DNA from 2 places in the Anaerobutyricum soehngenii genome. Region 2 is predicted to be linked to the other one. Evidence: riboswitches for the same ligand, from Rfam matches in the RefSeq annotation. Region 2 holds a riboswitch; the other holds the start of a gene.
What was found. A riboswitch is a leader RNA that binds a small molecule or an ion and turns the genes downstream of it on or off. The one in region 2 is predicted to bind FMN.

Region 1 (4,434 bases), on a different contig from region 2:
GCGCCGATAAATGCGGCGGCGGCAGGAGGAAAGTTTATCAGATCAACAAGTTCAAGACGCAGCGTATTTGCAATAGCACCGATCAATGCGGCGGTTACTGCCAGCGGAACAGGACTGTTGAACATAATAGAGAAACCAAATACACCGCAAAAACTTGCAAGAAGCCGGAACAGGATCCAATCAGATAATGGTAATGAGATTTTTAAAAAGTCAACCGGCTGAAGATGGAGAATCAAAGCCATGATCCAGGCAGACATTGTTGCAACTAAAATAATGATCAGAGCATAACCGAGTCGTTCAATACCGGAACGCATATCCAGTTTTGCAAGGTCAATACCGCTGGTGATAAAAGGAAATCCCGGAATGATAAATAACATGGCACAGATATATCCGGCTTCATGCCGCACAGAAAGATGGAGAAAGACTTCCCCAAGCTTTAAAAGTCCAGCATAGGAAAGACAGGCGAAAGATACGGATAAAACAATGCCAAGAAATAAAGTATAATGATGTTTGGTTAATTTGCATCTTAAAAAGTTTCCAAGACCGGCACCAATAAAAGCGCAGAACATTTCAATCAGTCCGCCGCCAAGCAAAAAAGTAAATCCGCCACAGGCGATAGCAGCAGCAATACCAAGAGCAACTGGAGAATAAAGACCATGAATTTCTTCGATACTATCAAGAAAATCGTGCAGTTGATTTCCAGACATAGTCTTTCCTTCTGTTTCAAAGTTTCGGATAAAATGTTCCAAACGATTTAACTTTGAAGTATTGACTCCGGTATTTGTTAAACAAAGAGATTGTGTAAAGCCTTCTTCTCCATCAAAACAGGTATACTCAATTGATATTAGCCCAATATCCGCTGTACAGGTGACACCCATCGTCTCAGCAAGCGTATTCATAGAACTTCGTACACGCCATGCACCGGTTCCACAGGATAAGAGCATGATACCTACTCTGCCGATAATAGAAGCCTTTTCTGTAAGACTTGCCTGTGTGACCGGAATATTTTCTCCATTATTGTCAGTATATTCATGCCAGAGAACATCCATGTGATTTTTTCGTATTGTTGACTGACTCATTTTAACACTTCCCTTTACAGTTCTTTATAGATTTCGTTACAGTTCAAGACTTTTTACCCCGGCTTTTTTAATCATTTTTTCACGACAGGTTAAAACAAGTCCGTCTACCTCACTCAAATGGTGTAACATTTTCTTTTCAAATTCACGAATAGGAAGAAGAATACCGATTTCATCAAAAGTCTGTTCTTTCTTTAATCCGGTTTCCTGTCCGTAATAAACGATTGCATGGGGAGCTTCTTTTTGGATATTATGGAAGGTATTCCATACAACAGCGTAAGCCTGTGCTTCAGTTAAACCTAACTTTTTCGTATCAGGAAGTGCATAGAGAATCATAATACCACGTCGTTTATTTTCTTTTTTCTCCGTAATATTCATCTCGCTGCCGCCAACATAGGAACGAACGATATCATATCCATCGGCAAGATAAAGTTTAGAACGAGGCGCACATTCATGATTCTTATAAATTTCTTTAAATTTACTATACTCTCTACTGGAAACGATTTTCTTTGCTGTAGGCAAAAGCTCTCCGTCAGGATTTGTTAAAAGAACAGGATTCATTCCGGCTTTTCCATGAAATTTTTTAGGAATCAGGTACGCATCTCTTAAAAGATCAAACATACTTTTTCCGCAAAGTTTTAATAAAAGAGCGGTGACATCACCGTTTTGATAGGCATAAAAGAGTACTTTGGAAAAATGTTTCGGATCATCCGATTCTAATAAATGATTATCATCCATTGCATCATAAAAAACATCCATTAATTTTTTGCAGGAATCCGGAGAAGCAAGAATCTGGGAAAAAATAGCTTCAACTTCTTCCTCTCTTGGTAAAACAGTTTGCATAATAACACCTGGCTTTCCTTTCGTATGGCTTAAGTATAGAAAGGAAAAGTTCTGACATCAAATGTTTTATTTACATATTGAATATGTGTAGGATATATCGGATGTAAGATGACTCCCACATCTACGATATATCTTGAATAGAAATATAAAATTTTTCCATTATTTTTATCTTGAATCCATATTCATAATGCGTTATAATAAACGAGTAAATAAATACAGAATCTTCGGGGATGGGTGTAATTCCCTACCGGCGGTATTTGTTTCAGATGAAGCATCTGTTTATGAGCGAACGAATCTGGTAACATAAGCCCGCGAGCCATTGGCATGATTCGGTGAGAGTCCGAAGCCGACAGTACAGTCTGGATGAGAGAAGAATGAGAAGAGAGCGGTTTTTATAGTATTTTTATTGTATTGAATGAAGCATCAGGTAAAGGATAGAATCAGTAAAGGATAGAATTACATGATGTGGACTCTGATGCATAATATTATATCAGTTCGTTTAAAAGTGTAGCTTAACCCCGATAATATTTCTATCGGGGTATTTTTTATGGGTTAAAAAAGCTAAAGTTTCCTTCCCTGTTCAAACTTTATTATTTGGAGAGAATGTATTGTGTTTTTCGTAATGTATTTTCAGAGCTTTTTGTAAAATCAAGGACAAAAAGATTCCGAGAGTGCATAGTAAAAGAATGGAGGAATTGAAAAATGAGTCAGTATTATCTTGGATTTGATGCAGGAACGCAGAGTGTAAAAGTAGCGGTATATGATGAGAATATGAATTGTATCGTATCCTCTTCCGCACCAACAACATTAACTTATCCGGAGCCGGGATGGGTAAGTATGGACGTGGATGAGTATCTGGCACTCACGATTAAAGGAATGAAGGAATGTGCTTCTTTGATGAAGGAAAAAGGACTGGATGTGACAAAGATTAAGTCGATTATGGGAGATGGTATTATCTGTGGTATCTGCGGTGTAGATAAAGACGGTAATGCGATCACACCATATATTAATTATCTTGATTCACGTACAAAGGATGATGTAGATCTCGTAAATAGCTGGGATTTAGACATTTTTGGAAAAGAAACAGGTAATCCGGAAGCAAACTGTATGTTCCCTGCCATGTTTGCCCGCTGGTTTTTAAAGAATATAGAAGGATTTAAAGAAAACGGCGCGAAGTTTATTCATGATGCCCCTTATGTACTGGCACATCTTGCAGGTCTTTCTGCAAAAGATATGTTTATTGACTGGGGAACAATGTCTGGATGGGGACTTGGATATAAAGTAGAAGAGAAATGCTGGTCGAAAGAACAGCTTGATCTTCTTGGTATTCCGGAAGAAATGATGCCACGAATCGTAAAGCCATGGGATATCATCGGACATTTAACAGAAGAAATTGCACAGGAAACAGGACTTCCGGCAGGAATTCCTATTTGTGGAGGTGCAGGAGATACTATGCAGTCCATGATCGGAAGTGGAAATATGAAGCCGGGACAGGCCGTTGATGTTGCGGGAACCTGTTCGATGTTCTGTGTATCCACAAAGGGAATTATACCGGAATTAAGCAAGAAAGGAGCCGGTCTTGTATTTAACAGCGGTTCTCTTCCAGATACGTATTTTTACTGGGGCTATATCCGTACCGGCGGTCTTGCGTTACGCTGGTTCAAGGATAATATCTGTAAAAAGGCAGAAGACGATAATTATTATCGAGTATTAGAAGAAGATGCCAGAAAAGTTCCGGCAGGTTCAGATGGTGTACTTTTCCTTCCATATCTGACAGGTGGAATCAATGATATTCCGGATGCGGTAGGATGCTTCTTAAACATGACAATGGATACAGATCAGGCGACCTTATGGCATGCTGTTTTAGAAGCGATTGGTTATGATTACATGGAAATCACAGATCTGTATCGTTCTGCGGGAATTGACTTAAGCCGCATCACGATCACAGAAGGCGGAAGTCGTGATAATATGTGGAACCAGATGAAAGCAGATATGTTAGACAGTCGTACAGTCACATTAGAGAATGCGGCCGGTGCCGTTATGACAAACTGTATGTTTGGTGCCTATGCAGTAGGAGATGTAGACAATATCACCGAAGCTTTATCAGGGAATATTCACCTGAAAAATGTATTTGAACCTTCCAGGGAAAATGTAGAATTTTACCGTAAACAATATGAGAAAAAAACACACCTCGTGAAAAATACCATGAAGGAAGCTTTCGAAATCCTCAAGGAGCTGAGATAGTCTGCTTGGAAACAGACGACCGTTGAAGGAGGTAGCTATAGCAGAAACTCCCTGACCTAAACCCACACCATCAATTTATAGAAGCCAGAAAATGCAAACTCCTGTAATAGGAAAATGTGATGTCGGAGCAAGTAAAAATGCGGTGACGCATTTTCTACGCCGCGATTATCTTCACATTTTCCTATTACAGGAGTTTGCATTTTCGTCTCCCATATGATATAATTGTCGCTGTGCTTTGGAGATGTACCCAAGTGGCTGAAGGGTCCGCACT
Region 2 (4,434 bases):
CATAGCATCATAAATGTTATATCAGGCTTTTATCTCAGTTGAGAAGACTCCCACCTCTTTCAGGCGGCTCGACTTGAAAAAGAATGCCGGAGCATTCTTGAATTAAAACAAATAAAAAAGACACCGCATTCACGATGTCTTCTTTACACTTCGTTAATCGTAACGAATTATTCCTGGCTGATAGCACCTGCTGGGCAAACGCCTGCACAAGAACCGCAATCCATGCATGTATCTGCATCGATAACGTACTTTCCATCACCTTCGCTGATAGCGCCTGCTGGGCATTCACCTTCACAAGTTCCACAACTAATACAATCATCAGAAATTACATATGCCATTATAGTATCCTCCTTTAGATTAGATAAATTGAACTTTATGTTCTGTATTCCTTATTCTATACTAGATTTCTTTTAATATCAAGCATAAACTGAGAGAAAAATTGTATTAAATTTTGTAAGATATTAAATTACTTTTAACTATTGACGTTTGGGGTTGTATACAAATGGAAATTCATTTATAATGTTGGTAAAGCAATCCAGATAGGACATGGGTAGTGCCCCAAAAGGAGGCTAGATGAATGAGAAGTGATGAACAGAGATATAAAACGATAGGATTGATGATTTTTACGGCAATCATCATTTTTTCTGTTGTAGGAATTGTAATTATTGGGTTTAAGATGGTTAAGAAGAATGAAGAGGCAAAGCTGGTTGCTGCTGCCGATACAGAATATATGAAGAAACAGAAGCAGGATACAGAATCACAGGAGGGCTCGCAGGAAGAGAAGAGTACAGAAGAGAGTTTAAACATAGAAGAGTTTCTTGATTCTGCCACTGACTCGGATAAGAATACGAATGCGGCTGCAGATTCAGATTCCGATACAGAAGTCAGTGAGGCAGATGCAAAGGTATATCTTATTCAGGGAAATGAGAAGAGTTCAAACCGCTACGAGAAAGCAGATCATTTATCCTATACAACGGTAACAAAGTACACATTACAGGATTTGTCGATTCTTGATTCGTATGGATTGAAGATTACAAGGAATGAAATCTTTGCCCGTCATGGAAGAATGTTTAACGATCAGGAGTTACAGGAGTATTTTAAACGGCAGCAGTGGTATGTTCCACAGATTGCGGCGAATGATTTTGATACTTCCTGTCTGAATGAAGTAGAAAAATATAACGTAAATCTTATCAGTGTTTATGAAGAACAGATTGGTGGAAAGTGATTTATCTCAGTCGAGAAGACCCCCACCTCTTTTAGGTGGTGAGTGACGGCGGCTTGACTTGAATTCCTGATACAGATCATGCAAAAAGAGTTTTGGGTAAAATGTTTTGTGAAAAATGTATAAAAAATAGTTGAATAATATAGCATAATGCGCTATAATACCCATGGAAATAAATATTCTTCAGGGCAGGGTGTAATTCCCGACCGGCGGTAAGCGTTTTTGATTTGTGTTTTGATATTAGAAAGAAGCGTAAGCCCGCGAGCGACAGCATGATCCGGTGTGATTCCGGAGCCGACGGTACAGTCCGGATGTGAGAAGAAGAAAGAGACTATGTAAGTATTATGAATGATTAAGATAATTATAGCCCTGAAATTTATCGATGTAGATTTCAGGGTATTTTTATTTTACAGGCTTCTTTCTTTATCTGATTTTTTATCTGATTTTACTTGCAGGAGGTTTGAGACATGCCGGAAGAGAAGTATATGAGAAGAGCCATAGAACTGGCGAAGAAGGGAAGTGGCCATGTGAACCCGAATCCACTGGTTGGAGCTGTTATTGTAAGAGACGGTGAGATTATCGGTGAGGGCTATCACGAATGTTATGGACAGCTTCATGCAGAGCGTAATGCGATAGCGAATGCGAAGAAGAGAGGAAACAGTCTAGAAGGCAGTACGATCTATGTAACATTAGAGCCATGTTGCCATTACGGGAAGACCCCTCCTTGTACGGAAGCGATTATTGAGGAGAAGATTGCGAGAGTAGTTGTTGGTTCAGACGATCCGAATCCTTTAGTATCCGGTAAGGGATTCCAGATGCTTCGCGAGAAAGGAATCGAGGTGATTCCACATTTTCTTAAAGAAGAATGTGATGCGATGAATCATGTGTTTTTCCACTATATCCGTACTGGAATACCATATGTTGCGATGAAGTATGCGATGACGATGGATGGCAAGATTGCCTGTTATACCGGGGATTCTAAGTGGGTAACCGGCGAGGAATCAAGGGCACATGTTCAGACGCTTCGTAATCATTATAAAGGTATTATGGCAGGAATCGGAACAGTTCTTGCGGATGACCCGATGCTCAACTGCCGTATAGAAGGCGGAAGAGACCCGATTCGTATTATTGCTGATAGTCATTTGCGGATTCCGATGGACTCCCAGCTTGTACGAACTGCCGGACAGCAGCCACTTATTATAGCGTGTCTGCCGGATGCCGATGAAGAGAAGGCAGCACAGCTTCAGGAAAAGGGTGTGGAAGTATTACGGATTCCGGGAGTAACGACAGCGGATATAACAGAAGAACAAAAAGAAGTGATTTCCCTGCCGGTTCTGATGAAGGAACTTGGGGCACGTAAGATTGATGGTATCCTTTTAGAAGGCGGTGGTCAGCTTAACGAGAGTGCATTGCAGGCAGGAATCGTGGACAGAATATATTGTTATATTGCTCCTAAGATTTTTGGAGGGGCACAGGCAAAGACTCCGGTAGAAGGACAGGGACTTACCCGGGCAGCCGATGCATGGCAGTTTAAGAGAATAGGAATGCAGGAATTCGGGCAGGATATTTTACTGGAATACGAAAAAGCGCAGGAATTGCAGTAATCGGCAGTTTTCGAAGAAAATGAGCAGATTATGAATGTTTTTGAAGATTACGAAAGTACAAAGCATGCAGTGATCTGGTATAAAAGAAGTCAAATTGTATAGAAGCATAGAAAGGCAGATTGTATGTTTACAGGAATTATTGAGGAAGTAGGAGAAATCCAGAGCATTAAAAAAGGTGCGAATTCCGCAGTCATTACAATTAAAGCAAGTACTGTTTTAGGAGATCTGCATCTGGGTGACAGTGTAGCGCTTAACGGTGTCTGTCTCACAGCAGTATCTATTGGAAAGAATAATTATTCTGTAGATGTGATGCATGAGACATTAAGACGAACGAATCTTGGTGAGTTAAAGAGCGGAAGCAAGGTCAACCTTGAGAGAGCGATGGCGGCAAACGGAAGATTTGGCGGACATATCGTAGCAGGACATGTTGATGGAACAGGAACTATTTCTTCCATGAAGAAGGATGATAATGCTGTATGGATCACGATAGATACTTCTGCAGCAATATTAAAATATATTATAAGTAAAGGCTCTATCACGATCGATGGAGTAAGTCTTACCGTAGCAAAGGTTGATAATAAGAGCTTTGCAGTTTCTGTTATTCCACATACGGGACAGAATACGACCCTTCTTGACAAGAAGCCGGGAGACACCGTAAATCTTGAGAATGATATGGTAGGTAAATATGTTGAGAAGCTTCTTCAGTATGGAAGTATACCGGATGAGGAAGAAGAGGGCACGACAGAGAAAACGGGCATTACAATGGATTTTCTCAGACAAAATGGATTCTAATTAAGGGAGGACCTAGGATAAATGAGCGACATTAAGTTTAACACAATCGAAGAAGCAATTGCTGATTATAAAGCAGGAAAGATGGTTATCGCAGTAGACGATGACGATATGGAGAATGAAGGTTCCCTTCTGGTAGCCGGCGAATTTGCCACACCAGAAGTTATCAACTTTATGGCAACGAATGCCAAAGGTTTAATTACAATGCCGATGTCTGAAGATGTAGCAAGACAGCTTGGATTAGAGGCATTGATCTGGCAGGGAACAGACGGAGAGCCATCCGTATCTACAGTATCCTTTGATAAAGCAGATGCACTAACAGGAATTTCCGCACAGGATCGTTCCGCAACAGTTATCGCTGCAACAAAGGAAGATGCCAGACCGGAAGATTTCCGTATGCCGGGTCATATGTTCCCGAAGGTAGCAAGAAAGGGCGGCGTATTAAAGAGAACAGGATTTACAGAAGCAGCAGTAGATTTAGCAGTTATGTCAGGACTTCGTCCGGTAGGACTTTGCTGTGATATTCTTGACGAAGACGGCTTTGTAGGAAAGCTTCCTGATCTCGTAGAATTTGCAAAGAAATACGACATAAAGCTTATCACAATTGCTGATATGATTCAGTATAGAAGAAAGACAGAATGTTTCGTAAGTCGTGAAGCAGAAGCAGATTTTCCAACACACTATGGACATTTTCGTATCTTTGGATATGTTAATAAGTTAAATGGAGAGCATCACGTTGCCATCGTAAAAGGTGATGTGTCAGACGGTAAACCGGTATTATGCCGAGTACATTCAGAATGTCTTACTGGTGATGCATTA

Region 1: another riboswitch for FMN. It lies ahead of FYJ25_RS00850 (FGGY-family carbohydrate kinase); the one in region 2 lies ahead of ribD (bifunctional diaminohydroxyphosphoribosylaminopyrimidine deaminase/5-amino-6-(5-phosphoribosylamino)uracil reductase RibD).

Annotation. Positions count from the first base shown of each region.
Region 1 covers NZ_VULP01000001.1:196,095-200,528, forward strand. The annotation lists gene FYJ25_RS00840 (threonine/serine exporter family protein) at 1-1,079, opposite strand, end outside; gene FYJ25_RS00845 (DUF4866 domain-containing protein) at 1,116-1,919, opposite strand; FMN riboswitch at 2,136-2,298, shown strand; gene FYJ25_RS00850 (FGGY-family carbohydrate kinase) at 2,622-4,163, shown strand; tRNA gene FYJ25_RS00855 (tRNA-Ser) at 4,401-4,434, shown strand, end outside.
Region 2 covers NZ_VULP01000015.1:59,035-63,468, reverse strand. The annotation lists gene FYJ25_RS08460 (4Fe-4S ferredoxin) at 168-338, opposite strand; gene FYJ25_RS08455 (YARHG domain-containing protein) at 578-1,225, shown strand; FMN riboswitch at 1,398-1,549, shown strand; gene ribD (bifunctional diaminohydroxyphosphoribosylaminopyrimidine deaminase/5-amino-6-(5-phosphoribosylamino)uracil reductase RibD) at 1,690-2,826, shown strand; gene ribE (riboflavin synthase) at 2,950-3,618, shown strand; gene ribA (GTP cyclohydrolase II) at 3,640-4,434, shown strand, end outside.